3 regions of the Rheinheimera sp. NSM genome follow, and region 2 is predicted to be linked to each of the others. Evidence: predicted binding sites of a transcription regulator. Region 2 holds the regulator's gene; each other region holds the start of a gene.
What was found. The regulator sigma-54, encoded in region 2, starts transcription at its own class of promoters, with help from an activator protein. The targets are predictions, from matches to a motif close to TGGCANGNTNCNTGCTT.
Positions count from the first base shown of each region.

Region 1 (7,045 bases), on a different contig from region 2:
GCAGGAGCGCGATCTGCTTAATGAGCTGTTTCAGGCCGACGACGAAGATGACGCAGACGACAGCGGCGCGGCGTTTTTCACCACAGACAGCGACCCACAGCATTTGCCGGAGCAGGGGCTGGATTTAAAAGAATATCTGGCAGAGCTGGAAATCCGCTTTATTTCTCAGGCGTTAGAGCGGCATGAATTCGTGGTTGCCCGCGCAGCTGAAGTATTGGGGCTGCGTCGCACTACCCTGGTGGAAAAAATGCGTAAATACAACCTCGGTAAAGACGAATAATTAACGCTGTCAGAGAATTGACAGCATTAACTTACTAAAAAATAAGAATTTATAGCTGGCATAATGCCTGCATTACTCCCCTTAGATTAAGCTGTCGCAGGGGAAACTAATGACAACGGCAAACGCATACGATTTTACGCCATCCAACCTGAGCCACCGCCTGAGCAGCGCGCGGCCCGGGCTACAGTTACTGTCATCAGAATTACAAGACCCTATTTTGCAGGCTTTGCCGGCGGCAGTGATCCTGCTGGATCAACGCGGATTGGTGTATCAGGCTAACCCTGCGGCGGTGGCGATGTTAGGCGAGCCGTTAGTGGGACAGCGCTGGTTTGCAGTGATCAGCCGGTGTTTTCGCCCGCGCAGTGATGATGGCCTGGAAGTGTCGTTAAAAGACGGCCGTCTGGTAAAACTTGAGATCAGTGCCTTACTCAGCCGTACCGATTACACTGAACCGGGCCAGCTGATTATGCTGACCGATCTAACCCAAACCCGGCAGCTACAGGGCCGGCTCAGCCAAATGCAGCGGCTGTCTACCTTAGGCAAAATGATGGCCTCGCTGGCGCATCAGATCCGCACGCCTTTATCCGCCGCCATGTTATATGCGCAGAACCTGAGCAACCCAAGGGCGACATTTCAGGTGCAGCAGCAGTTTCAGCAAAAGCTGTTATCAAGGCTGCAGGATTTGGAGCAGCAACTGAATGACATGCTGCTGTTTGCCCGCAGTGGCACAGCCCAGGCGGTGGCGCCTGTTAGCTGTAAAGAATTAGCAGAGCAGGTGATTACCGCTACTGATGCTGTGCTGCAGCAAAGCGCAGCGGTGTTAACCGTTACCGTGGCCGAACCTGATCTTACCGTGCTGGGTAATCTGAGCGCGCTAAGCGGTGCGGTACAGAATTTAATTCATAACAGCGTACAGGCGCTGGCCGATGTTACACCGGCGCAGCCTGATGCCGCCCGGGTACAGCTGAATATTGCCCCCTCTGCATCAAACCCTGCCATGCTGTCCATTCAGGTAACCGACAATGGCCCCGGCGTGGCTGCACATTTACTGAACCGTTTGTTTGAACCCTTTGTGACCGGCCGTGCCGATGGCACAGGCTTAGGTTTGGCAGTTGTACAGGCGGTAGCGGCAGCACACAGCGGCACTGTGCAATATCACAATAGTGCCACCGGCGGCGCCTGCTTTGAGCTGTTGCTGCCATACCACACGGCGTTAATGCAGCAAGGGAGTGAGCCATTATGAGCCAGTGCATTTTATTGGTAGAAGATGACGCCGGCCTGCGCGAAGCGCTCAGCGATACGCTGCAGCTGGCCAATTATCAGCTGGTCGCTGTCAGCAGTGCAGAAGAGGCGCTGCTGCAGTTAAAGCAACACAGCGTGCAACTGGTGATCAGCGACGTACAAATGGGCGCCGTGTCCGGTTTTACCTTATTAAAAACCCTGCGCAGCCAGTATCCGCAAATTCCGGTATTAATGATGACAGCCTATGCCACGGTGCAGGCGGCTGTTGAAGCCATCAGGCTGGGGGCCATTGACTACCTGGCCAAGCCGTTTTCGCCGGAGGTGTTGCTCAGCACCGTTAGCCGCTATGTGGCGCCGGAAGCTGTCGCCAATATTGAACCTGTCGTCGCCGCACCGGCCAGTAAGCAGTTACTGGCGCTGTGTGCCAGAGTAGCGCGTACCGACGCCAGCGTCATGATCAGCGGCCCCAGCGGTTCGGGTAAGGAAGTGTTGGCGCGTTATATTCATCAGCTATCGGCGCGCAGCAGCGGGCCTTTTATTGCGATAAATTGCGCCGCTATTCCGGAAAATATGCTGGAATCTACCCTGTTTGGCTATGAAAAAGGCGCCTTTACCGGCGCAGTAAATGCCTGCCCGGGCAAGTTTGAACAAGCACAGCAGGGTACCTTGCTGCTGGATGAAATTACCGAGATGGACCTTAACCTGCAGGCCAAGCTGTTGCGCGTATTGCAGGAGCGGGAAGTAGAGCGGCTGGGTGCGCGTAAAACCATTAAACTGGATGTGCGCATCCTGGCCACCAGCAACCGCAACTTAAAACAGGCGGTGGCGCAGGGGGAATTTCGTGAAGATTTATTCTACCGGCTGAATGTCTTTCCGCTGGTGTGGCCGGCATTAGCTGAACGGCCGGAAGATATAGTACCACTGGCGCAGCATTTACTGCAGCGCCATTGCCAGCACAGTGGCCGCAGCCAGGCGGTGTTAACCGCGGCGGCTGAGCAGCTTTTGCAGCGCTACAGCTGGCCAGGCAATGTGCGTGAGCTGGATAACGTTATGCAGCGGGCATTGATTATTGCTGCCGGCGATGAGATTGGCACCGACGACATTATGCTGGAGCAGGTGGATATGTTGCCGCCAGGCCGCGAGCCGGCTATAGCGGCCGATGCCTTGTTTGCGGCTGACGGCAATATAGAACAGCGCGCGGAAGATGGTAATGAAGAGGGAGGCGGCGCCTTTAAAGCTTCAGTACATGAGCAGGAACACCGCATTATTCTGGCGACAATGAAAGCCTGCGCTAACCGGCGCAAAGACGTGGCAGAAAAACTGGGTATCAGCGACCGGACCCTGCGTTACAAGTTAGCGCGCATGCGTGATCATGGTATTGACCTGCCGGCGTAAGCCGCAAAAGCCCTCAAAAAGAGGGCTTTTTCTTTTATAATTCAGTTGATTAAAATATGGCACAACTCCTGCTTTAGCTGGTGTAACGGTAACAGCAGCAAATTTTTGACAGGTGTCGCTATGAATATCAAAGGTCAGGCCCTTTACGCCGAAATGCAGTCGATGGTTAATCAAACCAGAGCTATTGGCAATGAGCTGAAACTGCAAAATGCGGCAGAAGTAAACCCAAGCCAAAGCGACTTCAGCAGCATGCTGACCAGCGCACTGAGCAAGGTCAATAACCTTGCACAGGAAACCGGCCAAATGCGTACTGCCTTTGAAATGGGCGACAAAAGCGTGTCACTGGCACAGGTAATGATTGCCAGCCAGAAATCCTCTTTAGCCTTTGAAGCGACAGTGCAGGTGCGCAATAAATTAGTTGAAGCCTACAAAGACATAATGTCGATGCCGGTATAACGGAGGGATAAGCAGTGGCTGAGAATCAATCCACCGAGCTGGCGCTGTCAGGCAACGACTACAACAGCGGCGAGCAACAGGAACAAAAACCGGGCTTTGTCGGCTCACTGGGTGGCATGGACCTGGTGCGGCAGATTACGCTGATTGTCGCACTGACCATCTGTCTGGCCATCGCTATCTTAATTATCATGTGGGCGCGACAACCGGAAATGCGCCCGCTGGGCACATTTCAAACCCAGGAGCTGATCCAGACGCTGGACCATTTAGATGCGCAGAAAATTGATTACAAGCTCGAAGGCAATGTGATCATGGTAGCTGAAGATCAGTTCCAGAATATTAAACTGTCATTATCCCGTGCCGGTTTGGCGAAAGAGCCTTCCAGCGGAACCGAGTTTTTGCTGCAGGACAGCGGCTTCGGCGTTAGCCAACGGCTGGAAATGGAACGGTTAAAGCACAGCCGTGAGCAACAACTGGCCCGCACCATTGAAGAATTACAAAGTATCTCGCGGGCGCGGGTGTTGCTGGCTATTCCGAAAGAAAACGTCTTTGCCAGGGTAGAAAAACTGCCGTCGGCTACGGTGTTGGTTACCGCCCGTGGTGGCACTATGGTGCGTGACAGCGAAGTGGATGCCATCGTCGATATCGTGGCCTCTGCTGTGCAGGGGTTATCGCCCTCCAGAGTAACAGTAACGGATCAGAACGGCCGCTTATTAAACAGCGGTTCTCAGGATGCCAGCTCAGCCCGTACCCGTAAAGAATACGAGCTGCAGCGCACCCGTGAAGAAGAATACCGCCAGAAAGTCGACTCTATTTTAATGCCGGTGCTGGGCTATGGTAACTATACCGCTCAGGTCGATTTACATATGGACTTTACCGCTACCGAGCAAACGCAAAAGCGTTTTAACCCCGATTTGCCGGCCGTGCGCAGTGAAATGACCATTGAAGAAAACAGTGTCGGTGGTTTAAGTGGTGGTATTCCGGGCGCGTTGTCTAACCAGCCGCCGCTAAACTCCAACATTCCGGAGCAGGCAACCGGCGGTAACGCCCAGCCGGTGGTGCCTGGCCGCAATCACAAAGAAGCCACCCGTAATTACGAGCTGGATACCACTATCAGCCACATTTCCCAGCAAAGCGGCGTGATCCGCCGCTTGAGTGTGTCGGTGGCAATTGATTATGTTGCCGGCGAAAACGGTGAACCGCAACCGCGTGCTCAGGCCGAGCTGGCGAACATCCGCCGCTTGTTGCAGGGCGGTGTTGGTTTCGATGCGCAGCGCGGTGACATGATCGAAGTGATCTCCGTACCCTTTATGAAAGAGGCTGTGGTAGAAGAATCCGTACCGGCATTTTATGAAGAAGACTGGTTCCTGCGCGTGGTGCGGTTGGCCATTGGCGGCCTGATCATTATCGTGCTGATTTTGGCCATAGTGCGGCCGATGCTGAAAAAACTGATTTACCCTGAAGATACCAAAGATGCTTATGATGAAAATGCACTGAGCAGCGGGCTGGATTTAGGGGATGATACTATCGACATGCTAAGCTCATCTTTTGATGAGAACGCTGTGGGCTTTGCCGCAGATGGCACCCTGATGTTGCCGGACCTGCATGGTGATGATGACTTGTTACGCGCAGTTCGGGCTCTGGTAGCAAATGAGCCGGAATTATCCTCTCTGGTAGTGAAAAACTGGTTGGCTGAAGATGAGTAGCATAGAAGCAACAAAACCTGCCTTTGACGTAGGTAAACTGGACGGTGTTGAAAAAGCCGCCATCTTACTGCTGAGCTTGTCAGAAGAAGATGCTGCGCAAATTTTAAAACACCTGGAGCCGAAGCAAGTGCAGAAAGTGGGTTTGGCCATGGCGCAGATGACCGATCTGAACCAGGCGAAAATCTCTGCTGTGCACCGTTTGTTTATTGAACAGATCCAGAATTTCAGCACCATCGGCTTCCAGAGCGAAGAGTTTATCAAGCGTGCTTTAACCGCAGCGCTGGGTGAAGAAAAAGCCGCTAACCTGATTGACCAGATAGTGCTGGGCGGCGGAGCTAAAGGCCTGGATTCATTGAAGTGGATGGACTCCAAGCAGGTTGCCAATATTATCCGCAACGAACACCCGCAGATCCAAACCATTGTATTGTCTTATCTGGAGCCGGAACAATCGGCGGAAATTCTGTCGCAGTTCCCGGAAAAAGTGCGGCTGGATCTAACCATGCGTATTGCCAACCTGGAAGAAGTACAGCCGGCAGCATTGCAGGAGTTAAACGAAATTATGGAGAAACAGTTTGCCGGTCAGGCCGGTACACAAACAGCGAAAATGGGCGGCTTAAAAGCGGCTGCCGATATCCTCAACTATATGGATACCAATATTGAAGGCCAGCTGATGGATTCTATCCGTGAGCATGACGAAGAAATGGCGCAGCAAATTCAGGATCTGATGTTTGTATTTGAGAACCTGGTGGATGTGGATGACCGTGGTATTCAAACTTTGCTGCGTGAAATTCAGCAGGATGTGCTGATGAAGGCACTGAAAGGCACCGACGAAAACTTAAAAGAGAAAATCTTCAAGAATATGTCAAAACGGGCAGCAGAACTGCTGCAGGATGATCTGGAGGCCATGGGGCCGGTACGGGTTAGTGACGTTGAAGCGGCACAAAAAGAAATTCTGTCCACAGCGCGGCGCTTGTCTGACGCCGGTGAAATTATGCTGGGCAGCGGCGGTGGCGATGACTTCCTCTAAGTTAAATGAGCCGTACCATGATTGATGACGCCTTTAAATATAAACGGCCGTTTTCGCCGGATGAAGCCACCGATGAGCAGTTGAAGCAATGGCAAACGCCGGAGCTGACATCTGACAAGCAGTTAGATCCGCTGCGCACCAATGCGCTGAATAAAACCCGGCCGGTTGCCCGCGCAGCACGGCAGGAAGAAGACGAAGAGCTGGTTGTCAAACCTTTGACAGCAGAAGATATGGAGCAAATGCGTCAGGCCGCTTACGATGAAGGCTTTGCCGTGGGCAAAGAGGACGGTTTCAGTAAAGGCTATGCTGAAGGGCGTGAACAAGGCCAGCAAGATGGTTTGGCGCAGGGCGTAGCAGAGGGTAAAAAGCAGGGCCTGGCTCAGGGCGAAACCGAACTGCAGGAAAAGTTGCAACAGTTAACCGCCTTGCTGGACCAACTGCAGCAGCCGCTGGCCAATGTCGACGAACAGGTACAACAGCAATTGCTGCAACTGAGCCTGGCAATGGCACAAGCGGTTATTGCGGTTGAAGTCAAAACTAATTCGCAGGTGATATTACAGGCGTTGGCAGAGGCCACGGCAGCGCTGCCGTTAGATGCTAAGCAACTGCTGATCAAACTCAATCCGGCCGATATCGCCATTATAGAACAGCACTACAGCAAAGAAGATATACAGCAGCGCGGCTGGCAACTGCGCGCTGAACCTGCTGTAGAGCAGGGCGGTTGTTTGGTGCAAAGCAGCCAGTCCAGTGTTGACCGTTCGTTAAACCAGCGGCTGCAAAGCAGCCTTGAGCATTTCTTACAGCTGCAGCAGCACGCCGGGCAGCCGGATGTTGAGGAATAAAACATGGCCAGCAGCGACACCTTAAGCCGTTTTTTGCAACAACAGCACAACTACGTGCATAGCTCCAAGCCGGCGGTGGCCGGGCATTTGGTGCGGGTGG
Region 1 is NZ_JBQTCI010000003.1:302,414-309,458, reverse strand. It holds gene ACTZWV_RS10785 (sigma-54 dependent transcriptional regulator) at 1-280, shown strand, start outside; gene ACTZWV_RS10780 (sensor histidine kinase) at 390-1,523, shown strand; gene ACTZWV_RS10775 (sigma-54-dependent transcriptional regulator) at 1,520-2,917, shown strand; gene fliE (flagellar hook-basal body complex protein FliE) at 3,038-3,373, shown strand; gene fliF (flagellar basal-body MS-ring/collar protein FliF) at 3,388-5,076, shown strand; gene fliG (flagellar motor switch protein FliG) at 5,069-6,103, shown strand; gene fliH (flagellar assembly protein FliH) at 6,121-6,945, shown strand; gene fliI (flagellar protein export ATPase FliI) at 6,949-7,045, shown strand, end outside.
Region 1: a site for sigma-54 is predicted at 2,975-2,991, ahead of fliE (flagellar hook-basal body complex protein FliE). Genes of this name have one in related genera too.

Region 2 (7,045 bases):
GGAGCTGGCCGCCAGTATTATCGGTATACTCAAAGGCGAAGATGATTTAGCGCTGGGTAATATTATCGGCTCGAATATTTTTAATATTCTGGCGGTGCTGGGGCTTGGCGCTGTTATCGGCCCGGCGGGTTTGGATCCTATGGCCGGTAGCCGTGATAGCTATGTCATGATAGCCGCCACAATAATAATGCTGCTGATGTCACTTCGGATAGGTAAAATCAGACGCATTAACCGTACAGAAGGCGTAATACTGTTATGTGGTTTTGTCGGTTATCAGTATCTGTTGTTTAATGCCCTGACCGCTTCTTAAACTGAGAGTGATATGACAACTGATTTTCGTATCCGCGCTGCCGAGGTAATACGCATCGAAGCTGAGGCTGTAGCGCAGTTGCAACAGTATTTGGATAGCAGCTTTAATCTGGCCTGCCAGCTCATTTTCGACAGCAAAGGTAAAACCATAGTGTCCGGCATGGGGAAATCCGGCCATATCGCTAATAAAATTGCGGCAACTCTGGCATCTACCGGCACACCGGCGTTTTTTGTCCACCCGGGCGAAGCCAGCCATGGCGATCTGGGCATGTTGTCTACGGACGATGTGGTGATTGCTATTTCCAACTCCGGCGAAACGCCGGAAGTGTTGACCATTATCCCGCTGATTAAACGGCTTGGTATTAAACTGATAGCCATGACCGGCAATCCGGCATCAACGCTGGCGAAACTGGCCGATGCCCACCTGTGCGTTAAAGTAGAACTGGAAGCTTGTCCACTCGGCCTGGCGCCGACTGCCAGCACCACGGCCACCCTGGCGATGGGTGATGCGTTGGCGGTGGCTCTGCTGGAAGCCCGCGGCTTTTCTGCCGAAGATTTTGCGCTGTCGCATCCCGGCGGCAGCCTTGGCCGCAAGCTGCTATTGCGGTTGGACGATGTTATGCACCGTGACGCTGAGGTGCCTGTCGTGCCGCAAACGGCGACGATTAAAGATGCTTTACTGGAGATCTCAAAGAAAGGACTTGGCATGACAGCGGTAGTCGACAATGCCGGCGCCCTGGCCGGTATCTTTACCGACGGCGATTTACGTCGCATTCTCGATCAGCGTTACGATATCCATACGAGTCTGATCGCCGACGTCATGACCCGGCGCTGTATTACTGCCCGGCCGCAGATGCTGGCGGCAGAAGCACTGCAAATCATGCAGCAGAAAAAAATAAACGGTTTGATTATTCTGGACGACAGCGGAAAGCCGGTTGGTGCGATGAATATGCACGACTTACTGCGGGCCGGGGTGCTGTAATATGACATTGTTTAATCGTTTATATCAGCCGGTCAGTGCACAAATCAACGCTAAGGCTGCCGCCGTTAAGTTACTGATCTGCGATGTAGACGGTGTATTTTCTGATGGCCGGATCTATCTTGGCAACAACGGCGAAGAACTGAAAGCCTTCCATACCCGCGATGGCTATGGCATTAAAGCCTTGCGCCAGGCTGGTGTAGAGGTTGCGGTTATTACCGGACGTAATTCTGCCATCGTACAACAACGTATGACGTCGTTAACCGTGCCCTATATTTACCAGGGTCAGGAAAACAAACTGGCCGCCTTTGCCGATTTACAGCAAAAATTGCAACTTACACCGTCGCAGATTGCCTATATCGGTGATGATCTGGCAGATTGGTCGGTAATGCAACACTGTGGCTTAGCCGTGGCGGTAAAAGATGCGCACCCTTACCTGTTACAACAAACTGATTATATTACCAGTTTGCCCGGCGGCTATGGCGCAGTACGCGAGCTGTGCGATTTGCTGCTGATCAGCCAAAACCAATTCGGCTTATTTGACGGCAGCAGTTCATGAGAAAATTTCTTGTTTTTATTGTCTTCCTGCTGGCCGGAACCGCCGCTTATCTCTGGTTCGAACCGGCAGATGACGGCGATGCGCTGCAAACCGATCAGGAACTGTTGCCGGATTACGTAGCACAAAAGGTAACCCGCCGCTTGTATGATGCCCAAGGCTACCTGGCAGACACTGTCAGCGCCGATCGGTTAGAGCATTTCGAATTGCTTGGCTTCACCCGATTCGAAAATCCGCTGTATACGCTATACAACGACGAGCATCAACCCGGTTGGACAGCCAGTAGCCGTCAGGCCATTTGGTTTAACCAGGACAGAATAATTCTGGAGCAACAGGTCAGTATTGTAAGCCTGATGCCGGACGAACTGATCGAACGCATAGACACAGAAACATTGGAAATGTTATTTCCGGACAATACCTTGCAAAACGATGCGCCGGTATTTATTCAGGGCAAAGGTTTCTATATTAACGGCAGTGGCCTGCGGGCTGATTTGACCAATGGCAGCTTACAGCTGTTACAACACCAGCAAACGGTATACCAAAATGACCAATAAAATAATTTCTGTTCTGTTGCTGCTAAGCAGCAGCGTGGTAGTGGCACAGCAGCCCGACTACAGCCAGCAAATTCAGATAGATGCTGATAACCTGGCGTCGTTAAAAGAAAACGTGCTGACCTATCGCAACAACGTGGTGGTTACTCAGGGCTCGTTACAAATGAAAGCCGATCAACTGGAAATTAATGCCAGCGCCGGTAAGGGCAAAGAGGTTTATATCGCTACCGGCAGCCCGGTTAGCTATTCGCAGCTCATGGCTGATGGCCAGCCGGTGACCGCCAAAGCCAACGAAATACGCTACGAACCCGCCAGCCGGATGCTGACGTTAACCGGCGATGCCGAACTGGCGCAAAGTGGTAGCGTAGTAAAGGCCTCGACAATAAGGTATAACGTAGAGAAGCAGGAGCTTAGTGCCGAAAGCAATGAATCCAAACGCGTTACCACCATCTTTACGCCAGAGGAAAAAAATAATCCATGAAGTTAGTTGCGTCCCATCTGGCCAAGAGTTACAAAGGCCGGCAGGTTGTTAAAGATGTCAGCCTGGAGGTGAATGCCGGGCAAATTGTCGGCTTACTTGGCCCTAACGGAGCCGGTAAAACCACTACTTTTTATATGATTGTTGGCTTGGTGCCCTCTGACAAAGGCACTATCAGCCTGAATGACAAAGATATTACCTTTGATCCGATCCATGCCAGAGCCAGGCAAGGCATTGGCTATCTGCCGCAGGAAAGCTCTATTTTCCGCAAACTTACCGTACATGACAACCTGCTGGCCATTTTGCAAACCCGCAAAGACTTAACACCGGCCAAACGCGAAGAAGTAGCAGACGATTTGCTGGAAGAATTCCATATCGGTCATATTAAGAACAGCCTGGGCATGAGCTTGTCCGGTGGCGAGCGCCGCCGCGTAGAAATAGCCAGAGCTCTGGCTGCCAACCCTGCATTTATTCTGCTGGACGAACCTTTTGCCGGCGTCGATCCAATTTCTGTACTTGATATCAAGAAAATTATTCAACATCTGTGTCAACGTGGTATCGGCGTGTTAATTACCGACCATAATGTGCGTGAAACACTGGATGTGTGTGAAACTGCTTATATTGTCAGCCATGGTGAGTTAATTGCGTCAGGCCCGCCACAGGAAGTACTGTCGAATCAAAAGGTACGTGATGTATACCTGGGTGAGCAATTCAGGCTATAGTTAGCAAAAAATAATACCAGCGTGTCATTCAGGAGAACGGTAGAAGTAGATGAAGCCCTCTTTGCAACTTCGCTTAGGACAGCAACTAACCATGACGCCGCAGTTACAACAGGCTATCCGCCTGTTACAACTGTCGACGATTGAGTTGCAGCAGGAAATTCAGGAAGCTCTTGATGCTAATCCGTTATTGGAAGCAGAAGACGAGCACGATAGCTTTGACACCGCCCCCAAAGAACCACAACAACAAGCTGACAACGGTACTGACGTCGACCATAACCCTGACGATAGCTACGAACCGGCAGAGCCGGACAGCAGCGAGTCGATGACCGAACAGAATATTCAGGAAGATCTACCGCTGGATAATAACTGGGATGATTTAGTCAGCGCCGCCCCGGTAAGTGCCGGCAACAACAGCGGCGATGAAGACCATGTTTATCAGGGTGAGACCAGCGAAAACCTGCAGGATTACTTACGTTGGCAAATGCAACTTACCCCCTTCTCTGACACTGACCGCGCCATCGCTGAAATCATCATTGAAGCCATCGACGAAAACGGCCTGTTAACCATCAGTTGTGAAGACATTCTCGAATCACTCGGCGTCGACGACATTGAAGCTGACGAAGTAGAAGCCGTGATTAAACGCATTCAATTATTTGACCCAGTCGGGGTTGGCGCCCGTTCGGTACAGGAATGCCTGTTGGTGCAACTACGTCAGTTTGATCCCGACACACCGTTTTTAGCCGAAGCCCGCAACATGATCAGCGAGCATACAGAATTTTTAGCTAATCGCGACTTTCGTTCTTTGATGCGAGTGACTAGACTCAAAGAGGATGAGTTAAAAGAAGTGATGCGGCTGATCCACAGCCTTAACCCAAGACCAGGTGCCGACGTTATCCGTGAAGAGCAGCAGTATGTTATTCCGGATGTCAGCGTGCAGAAAGTAAAGGGCCGCTGGCAGGTAGAACTTAACCCCGATGCCATGCCAAAGGTACGGATAAACCAGCAATATGCCGCTATGTCACGCACCGCAAAAAACAGTGCCGACAGCCAGTTTATCCGCTCACATTTGCAGGAAGCGAAATGGTTTTTGAAAAGCCTGGAAAGCCGTAATGAAACCTTGTTAAAGGTGGCGAACTGTATAGTGCAGCAGCAACAGGCTTTTTTTGAACACGGTGAGGAAGCCATGAAACCCATGGTGCTGAACGATGTAGCGGAGATGGTAGGCATGCACGAGTCCACCATTTCCCGTGTTACCACGCACAAGTATATGCATACACCACGAGGTATATTTGAACTTAAGTTCTTCTTTTCCAGTCATGTTAGTACGGAGAGCGGCGGTGAGTGTTCTTCCACTGCTATCCGGGCTTTTATTAAGAAATTAGTGGCGGCGGAGAACCCGGCCAAACCGCTGAGTGACAGCAAGATGGCTGACATTCTGCTGGAACAAGGTATTAACGTTGCGCGGCGCACCATTGCCAAGTATCGCGAGTCGTTGTTTATTCCGCCGTCAAATCAACGCAAGACCTTGCTGTAAATAAGCCTAAAGAAGGAATATGTCTATGCAAATCAATCTAACCGGTCGTCATGTTGAAATCACTTCAGCCTTAAAAGAATACGTAGACAACAAGTTCGCTAAACTGGAACGGCATTTTGATCATATAAACAATGTACATGTGATCCTAAACGTGGAAAAATTGAAGCAGATCGCCGAAGCCAAGCTGCACCTGAACGGTGGCGAAGTGTTTGCCGTATCTGAGAATGAGAACATGTATGCTGCAATTGACCAGCTGATAGACAAGTTAGATCGCCAGGTCATTAAGCATAAAGAGAAAATAGCCCGACACTGATTAGATGATGATGAATTTAACCTCTATGCTTGCCGAGAACTGCACTAAAAGTGCAGTTCTTTTTAACAGCAAAAAGCGCATTCTGGAATATATCGCTGAGCTGGCTCACCAGCAACTGCCGGATATGACAGAGTACAGTATCCTTGAAGCGCTGATGACACGTGAAAAGCTCGGCTCAACCGGCATAGGAGGTGGTATTGCTATACCACACGGCAAGCTAAAGTGTGTAACACAGCCAATGTTGGTGTTTGTCGTCAGTAAAGAAGCCATTCCGTTTGACGCCATCGACAACCAACCGGTAGATATCTTCTGCGCCATTTTAATCCCGGAAGATCAGTGCCAGGCACATCTGAGCACTCTGGCCGGCATAGCACGGCTACTCAGCCAAAAAGAGCTGACGAAAAAAATCCGCCATGCTGAAACTAACCAGCAGTTGTACCAGCTGTTAGTGGAGTACAGCGCTATGGAACCGGTAAAATGAAGCTGCTGGTAGTAAGTGGTCGCTCCGGCTCAGGCAAGTCTGTTGCACTGCGTGTGATGGAAGACCTTGGCTACTACTGTGTCGACAATATCCCGGTAAACCTGCTTCCTACCCTTGCTACCACAGTAATGGGCCAATATGAGCGTGTTGCCGTCAGTATTGACGTGCGCAACCTGCCACAGGACCCCGATGAACTGGCAGACATTTTATCTTACCTGCCACGTAAACTGGATTTAACCATCCTGTATCTGGATGCCGACCACGCCAGCCTGATTAAACGCTTTAGTGAAACGCGCCGGCTGCATCCGTTATCGCATCAGGCCATGTCGCTGGACGAAGCCATATCGCGTGAACAACAATTGCTGGATCCGATCTCCAGCCGTGCCGATTTGTATATCGACACCACTGATTTGAACGTGCACCAGTTAGCCGAACAATTGCGCGAGCGTATTCTCGGGCAAAAAACCGGTCGGCTGGTTATTCTGTTTGAATCTTTTGGCTTTAAATACGGCATTCCCAAAGACGCCGACTTTGTATTTGATGCACGCTTTTTGCCCAACCCGCACTGGGAACCGGATTTGAAGCCGCTGACCGGGCTGGATCAACCGGTAAAAGATTACCTGGCAGCACAGCCGGTAGTAGCGAAGTATATTTGGCAAATCAACAGTTTTATCAGCACCTGGCTACCGCACCTGGAGCGTAATAACCGCAGCTATCTGACCATTGCCATCGGCTGCACCGGCGGCCAGCACCGTTCTGTCTACATGGTTGAAAGCCTGGCCGAAAGCTATCGCAGTTCACGCGATGACGTACAACTGCGTCACCGCGAATTAGTCAGGCATCATAATAAGGCCTGAGCATGCCCAAATTCAGTGAAACTGTCACCATTGTTAATCCGTTGGGCTTGCACGCCAGAGCAGCCACTAAACTGGCCCAGCTGTGCCAGCAGTTTACAGCACGGATTGAGCTGATACAGGAAGATAAAACGGCCGATGCCAGCAGCGTATTAGCCTTATTGATGCTGGCCAGCAGCAAAGGCAAAACGCTGCAGGTGTGTGCTGAAGGGGAAGACGCTGAGCGGGCACTCAGCGCCGTGGTAGATCTGATCAAAAACGGCTTTGA
Region 2 is NZ_JBQTCI010000001.1:423,347-430,391, reverse strand. It holds gene ACTZWV_RS01900 (calcium/sodium antiporter) at 1-310, shown strand, start outside; gene ACTZWV_RS01895 (KpsF/GutQ family sugar-phosphate isomerase) at 323-1,291, shown strand; gene kdsC (3-deoxy-manno-octulosonate-8-phosphatase KdsC) at 1,293-1,847, shown strand; gene lptC (LPS export ABC transporter periplasmic protein LptC) at 1,844-2,398, shown strand; gene lptA (lipopolysaccharide transport periplasmic protein LptA) at 2,388-2,876, shown strand; gene lptB (LPS export ABC transporter ATP-binding protein) at 2,873-3,595, shown strand; gene ACTZWV_RS01870 (RNA polymerase factor sigma-54) at 3,645-5,129, shown strand; gene hpf (ribosome hibernation promoting factor) at 5,155-5,442, shown strand; gene ptsN (PTS IIA-like nitrogen regulatory protein PtsN) at 5,450-5,923, shown strand; gene rapZ (RNase adapter RapZ) at 5,920-6,780, shown strand; gene ACTZWV_RS01850 (HPr family phosphocarrier protein) at 6,783-7,045, shown strand, end outside.

Region 3 (7,045 bases), on a different contig from region 2:
GCCGGATAATGCCGACTATCGTTTTGCGCTGGGTAAACTGTATCTGCAGATCGGCGATGCCGTATCAGCCGAAAAAGAGCTACTGCTGGCTAAAGCCGGCGGCATCGATGTTGAGCTGGTTACGCTGCCACTGATACGGGCCAGTTTTCTGGCCGACAATTATTCTGCGATACTGTCGCGACACCCTGATGATGAAGCATTGCCAGCGCAGTTGCAGGATTATGTGCAGCTGTATAAAGCCTTATCAGAGCTTGAGTTAGGCTCGGCTGAAAATTCTTTGCGCTTATTTTCCGGCCTTGCCGACAGTGACAAAGCCGATGTCGCCGCCTTTTCTCAGGCTAATTTGTTGATCCCCGGCGCTAAATATCAGGATGCTTTCGATCTGTTGGCAGTTATTTCAGCAGAACATCCGCATTTTGAGGAAACGCTGTACCTCAAAGCTAATCTGCTACTGGCGATGGAAAAAAATGCAGAAGCATCAGGCCTGCTGCTGGACTATATTAAGCTACAGCCACGCCAGCTGAAAGCCCGGTTACAAGCAGCCCAGGTGTTGGTTAAGCTTGAACAGTATCCGGCAGCTCAGGCACAGTTAGACTATATTTTAAAAGCTGCACCCGACCAACCCTTTGCCAACTATCTCGCCGCTGTAACGGCGCTAAATAATGAGAACTTTACTGCAGCCAAAGAGTTTGCCGATAAAGCCATTGCAAAGGGGTATCGTACTCCTCAGGCAAGGATCCTCGCCGCAGTGGCATCGATAAGATTAGGGCTGGAAAGTCAGGCCTTACATCATCTGACATCAGTGGCACCACATTTAGATGCTTATCCACAGTTAGAGCGGCTTTATATCGCACTGCAATTAAAAGAAAGCAAAGCCGATGATGCACAGAAAACGCTGCTGGATATGAACATGACAGACGCCGATATCCAGTTGGTTGCCGGCACGGCGTTGAACCTGGTAAAACAAGGTAATACTGCTGCGGCACGCGAGCTGGTATCGAAATACGAAAGCAGTATGTCGGGTGAAGCACAAAGCTTAAGTTCACTTGGACAGTTAAGAATGGCGATTCCGGGAGAAGAGCTGGCCGCCATCCGGGATCTGGAGCGCGCCCTGCTGCTGGATCCGGGTATGCATGACACCCGCTTAGTGCTGGCTGCAAACTACCTGAAGAACGAACAATTCGATAAAGCCGACCAGTTGGCGCAAGAGTGGGTAAATAACCCGGAAAGTGCAAACTTAGGTTATAACCTCAAAGCCTACAGTGCCTTGCTACAGAAAGATGTTCCCGCAGCCAAATCTATGTTGGCCAGTGCTGCCGAAAGCGCCCCCGACAATCCGTTAACCTTGCTGCTGCAAGCTACGGTGGCTCAAGTTGAGCAGGACTACCCTTTAGCTATCCAATTAAACAACAAACTTTTGCAAGCCAGGCCCACTTATTTGCCGGCGCTACGCCAGGCCTACGCGCTGGCAAGGCAAAACAAAAACACCGCTGCGATCCTGGCGACTGCACGTGAAACGCAACAACGTGAGCCGGATAATTATCCGCTGCGCTTAACCGTTGCACAGTTGTTTCAAATGGAAGGAAAAGCAGACCAGGTCGTAGCATTGCTTGAAAAAACACCGGCCGATAATAGCCAGCGCCTGCCGGCACATTGGACCATGTTGATTGAAGCCAATGTTAATTTGAACAAGGCCGCAGATGCACTGCGTCTGAGTAAAAACTGGCACGAGCAGGACCCCGCAGCATTTCAAGCAGCTGTTATTTATGCCAACTTACTGCTCAGACAAAATAAGCCGCAAGAAGCGCTACGGGTAGTACAGTTGCAACAAAGCCGTTATCCGGACAATGTACAGCTTCGCATGACGCAGATTTCTGCACTGGAAGCTTTGCAGCAATACAGTGCCGCCACCGATGCCTTAGCCAAATTACCGGAAAAAATACGCGACAATGCTTATAATCTGGCACTGAAAGGACGGCTGCTGTTATTACAAAAGAAACCGACACCGGCATTAGAAGCCTTGCTGCAAAGCTATGACCTGCAACCGGCCAACTCTACCGCTACCGTGATTGCCGATTTATATGCTAAAGAGTATTCATTTCGCCGCGGTATTGAATTTATCGAACAGCACATGAAAGACCATGAGCCATCAGATATGATGCAGTCTTATTACGCGAATTTGTTAATGCAATCTGATCCGCAAAAGGCACAACAGATCTATGCCTCTTTGACGGAAGCTCAGGCAAACAACTTTATTTTCCTGAACAATTACGCCTGGTTACTACTCAACGATAACAAAGTTACCGAAGCAGAAAAATATGCCAGGCAAGCACTGGCACTGGCACCGGAAAATCCCGATGTTATCGACACCTACGGTACAACTCTGATGCGTCTTAACAATACATCAGGTGCCATAGCACAGTTTGAGAAGTCGTTGTCACTGAGGCCAGGCAGCAGTGATGTACAGCTAAACTATGCCGAAGCCTTGTTGATGGCAGGCAAAACAGCCGAAGCAAATAACATATTGCAACAAGTAAAATCTGACGACCGGAAAGTTAACCAACGCCTTGCCGAATTGCAGGCAAAAGCCAGCCAATAAACTGAAAGACCAAACACGACAGCAATTCTGTCGTGTTTTTTTACAACTAAATATGCACATAAAAAAGCCGGTCTAAGACCGGCTTTTTAGTTAGTGATTAAACTCAGGCTTTTTCAGCAGCTTTACGTCTGCGAGCTGTAGCACCTAAACCTAATAAACCCAAACCTAAGATAGCAATAGATGCAGGCTCTGGTACCGCAAAAATGCCGGTTGCGTTAATATCTGTAGTACGGCTTAATGTTTCACAATCTGCATCATCGCAGGTTGGTACATAGTTAAAATCAACGTTAAAGTCCATACGGAAATTAATAACCGGTGGCGGTGCTAACTGGCTTAACTGATAAAATGACATACCGGAATCACCATCGGTAAAGAAGTTATCAACAAAGGCATTACCACCGGCATACCAGTCATAATTCACTTCCATAAAGAAAATCACATTTGGCGAAAATGGCTGTAATTCAGTACCAACCAGTTGCAACTCCAGCACTTTTTGGCCATCATTTGCGCTGCCCGGATTTGCTAAGTCAGTGAAGAAAATCTCTAAAATACCCGCGGTGAAATTAGGCACTATCGCATCGCCAAAATCCACTAAACCGTTATTGTCAGCATCTAAAGTACCGTCTGGCGCAAATGGGAACACACCATCAACAAGCGTCGCACTACCGCTAAAGTTGTAGTTAAAGCCCAGTTGCCAGTCGGTGTTGTAGTTCAGTGAAGTGCCACCAAAAATAGGCACTAACTCACCAAACCAACCACCGCCAACGTCATTAAAGCTAAGTGGCGCACCAATCAGATCATCTGCACCACTCACTGCACCGGCTCCCAAACCGTGGCTATAAGTAGAGGTTACCGGAATATTGCTGGCACCCAGCGCTTCAAATAAACCTGTAGTACCGTAATCATTGGTAATGCTGATATCCCCTGCCTGGGCGGCTCCGGCAGCGCCAAGTAAGGCGGCAGCGATAAGAATCTTTTTCATAGTAACTCCTTGTTAAACTCTGTAGTCATATACAACACACCTAACAAAGCAATGACCATGCCATAAAAATATTTTAATCATATTCAATAGGTTAAGTTGATGATATATGACCTGAGCCAAGTAACTGATAAAAAAGCTGACACTAGCTGTTGACAATTTTTTTTGCGATCCGAAACATCAGCCGGGGCACCAGACCGGCATTACCAAAGGGCCGCCAGGTTTTTACCAGTTTGTTGCGGTAAGCATCAAAATGCAGGCCGTAAGGAGCACATAGGATATCTCCTCTGCCCAGCAGAATTTTCAGCACATAGGTGCCGGCGATGCCGGCGCACAATTGCACTGCCATTGGAGTTGAAGGACCACGCTGCTGTTTAAAGCTCACCCGGCTTTGATCAACCAGATAGCTGCGTTGCAACATAGCAGGTGACAAGCCAATCAGGAATTGTATAAGTTGATCTTCTCTGCTGCGGCCATTAAAACGAAAGTACTGTTCAAAGCTCATTGCGCCTGGCATAAAACATAAAAAGGCACAGCCCATGCCTAAAGGCGCAGCGGTAACCACCGGAATGCGCTTATCGTGACATTTCTGAAACACTAACTGCCGTGCTTCCAACGCAAAAAAATCCAGGCTGTCGACATAAATATCGGCATCCTGCAAAAAAGCGTCGACATTATCAGCATTGATACCCTGTTCAAAACTGTTAATTTCAGCTTCAGGATTAATATCCCTGAGCATTCGCTCCATTACCGTCACTTTGTCTTGCTGTACGGTAGACATAAAAGCGCCCACCTGACGGTTAAAATTGTGTACTTCAAACTGGTCAAAATCTGATAAACGAAACTTACCAATACCAAGCCTGGCCAGCGTTAAAGCATGTGCCCCTCCTACCCCGCCTGCACCGGCTATCGCTACGGTAAAATTACGCAGCTTTTGCTGCTCAGCCAGCGTTACCCAGCCAATATTGCGCGAAAACGCGGTGTTGTAGTCAAACATTGCCATATTCCCTATGTGTAGTCCGGCATAACGGCTAATGTGCGGCAATAAGTTTAGGCGAGAATACTGCGCCGGAAGAAGGTGAACCCGGTTTTTTCAGTTCAAACAAGTCACGCTCTATTGCCTGCAGCAATTTCAGATAACCCTGGCTCAGGGTTTTTTTCAACTCTCTGGAGTCAATATAGTATGCCGCCCGCTTACCATGAAACTCTATCGGTTGACCCAATTGACGAAACATAATGCCAACAAAGCTTAAGCTTCTGGCCAACCTGGGCTCCATCATGACAAACACATGGTAGCGCTTGGTCTTATAAGACATGGCGGCGGCAGACAAATATAAGCAGACAGCAATATAAGGGAAACAGCGTAGTTCAGTTTGCGAGAATACCTGTTCGTTAATGGCGCCGGTGGCGGCACCGGCATGTTTATCAATTTCACGTTTCCGGAAGGCCGCCGGTACCGCTAGCCTGGAGATTTCACACACCTCATGCCTGGCATATTTCATTGGCGAAATATCGGTGTCGGTTAACGCATGTGAGCAAAACTGCTCTATCGGCAACAGTTCATGATCTTGCGCCGAAGTAATTAACCGCACGGTACCGGCCAGATTGTTGGAACTGATATGGCGAACAAAACAATGAATTGCCCTTAAATCAAACTCGTCTTTTTCTTCATAGGTTTCTTTTACATCTTCGAAATGCAGCTCTTCGCAGTACACATTGTGGCGTAATTTGTATACTTCATGCCGCAATTGGTCTGTGTCGGCAATTTGCGGTTTCAGGTATTGCGAAAAGTGTTCCGAAATAGTCTTTGCATCATTGCTGGCCAGCGACGCCATGGCTTTTTTCACCACACCACCAATAATAGGTTTATCTGCCAGCGCTTTTAAACGTTTCATAAAACACCCCGTAAACCTGCAGGCTACATAGTAAGAGGGAAATAACTCTACATAGCTTAGACTGAGTTAGGTGAGTTGCCACAACGAATAGCGCTTATTTTAGCGGCAGTAGCCAAACACTATAACTCAGTCGGTATACTGCTGCGCCAATTGCTGCAATTGCGGCCCGGTAACACGATTAATACGCCAGTCGTGCAACATGCTGGCACCCTGCGCCTGATAAAAATCGATCGCCGGCTGGTTCCAATCCAGCACTGACCATTCCAGACGGCCGCAGTCGCGCTCTACTGCCAGCTTCGCCAGATAGCTCAGCAGCAACTTGCCCAGGCCCCGGCCCCGATGAGCCGGCAGCACAAATAAGTCTTCCAGATAGATACCGGGTTTAGCAAGAAAGGTTGAGTAATTATGGAAGAACAGCGCAAAGCCGGCCGGCTGCTGCTGATATTCGGCAATCACCACTTCGGCATAGGGTTTGGCACCAAATAAGCTGGCCCGCAGCTTATCTTCCGTGGCCACTACCTGATCGGCCAGTTTTTCATAGTCTGCCAGGCCCTGAATAAACGCCAATATGGTTGGTATATCCTGCTCTGTGGCTAAACGTAATGTGATATCTGCTGACATTATCATTCCTTAAAAACAAAAAAACGCCGGCAGAGCGAAAACCCGGCCGGCGTTTGAGTGTAGCAAGTTGTTTAAGCCGCGTCAGCAGAGGCTATCGCCATAGCATCCAACTCGCCTGGTTTAAAGCTGTCAACACTGATGGCACTGAAGCGCAATGTGTTCATCTTTGTCAGTTGCTCTGCTTCTGCTGCGCTAATTACCTGTGCAGCTAAAGCTTGCTCGATGGTTTGAGCCAACGGCTGTTTACGCGCCAATTTACCTTCGCGCTGTGCCTGGTATATTTTCTTCATCAGCGGCTGTGCTGCGTGCATGGCGACAAAAGCACTTTCCATTAACCCGGTGGCGTCATTTTCATCTGCGCCGATATAACACAGGTGGGTTAAGCGGTCTCGCACGACACCAGGCTTAGACAGCGCTTCGCAAATTTGAATGGCGGTGTCATCATTTGGCATCTTGTAACCAATACCGAACGGGAAGATCAGCGTTTTTAATAACCGCGCCACCACCCGGTTCGGGAAGTTGGCAAAGAAACCATCAAAGGCACGACCAATATCAAACAGCGCGCGCTGCAGGCTGTAATGCACAAACGGCAGGTCACATTGCTGGCGGCCATTATCTTCATAAAATTTCAGCACTGCTGAAGCAATATACAGCTGGCTTAACACATCACCTAAGCGGGCCGACAGCATTTCCCGGCGTTTTAACTCGCCGCCTAAAATCAGCATGGAAAAATCCGCACTTAATGCCAAACCACGGCTCATTCGGCTTAACTGTTTGTAATATTTAGCGGTTTCACCCGATACCGGGGCAGAATTAAAGGCAGCAGCCGTTAACCCCTGCCACAACGCACCAAAAGTATTACCGATAGCAAAGCCAATATGCTTCAGCAACAGGTTATCAAACTGCTTTAAGCCCTGCTCTGCATCCGGGTTAGCCGCGGCTTCCAGCTCT
Region 3 is NZ_JBQTCI010000003.1:50,466-57,510, forward strand. It holds gene prsT (XrtA/PEP-CTERM system TPR-repeat protein PrsT) at 1-2,599, shown strand, start outside; gene ACTZWV_RS09560 (PEP-CTERM sorting domain-containing protein) at 2,703-3,581, opposite strand; gene ACTZWV_RS09565 (ThiF family adenylyltransferase) at 3,724-4,581, opposite strand; gene ACTZWV_RS09570 (PEP-CTERM/exosortase system-associated acyltransferase) at 4,610-5,473, opposite strand; gene ACTZWV_RS09575 (GNAT family N-acetyltransferase) at 5,600-6,094, opposite strand; gene ACTZWV_RS09580 (acyl-CoA dehydrogenase) at 6,166-7,045, opposite strand, start outside.
Region 3: a site for sigma-54 is predicted at 3,628-3,644, ahead of ACTZWV_RS09560 (PEP-CTERM sorting domain-containing protein). Genes of this name have one in related genera too.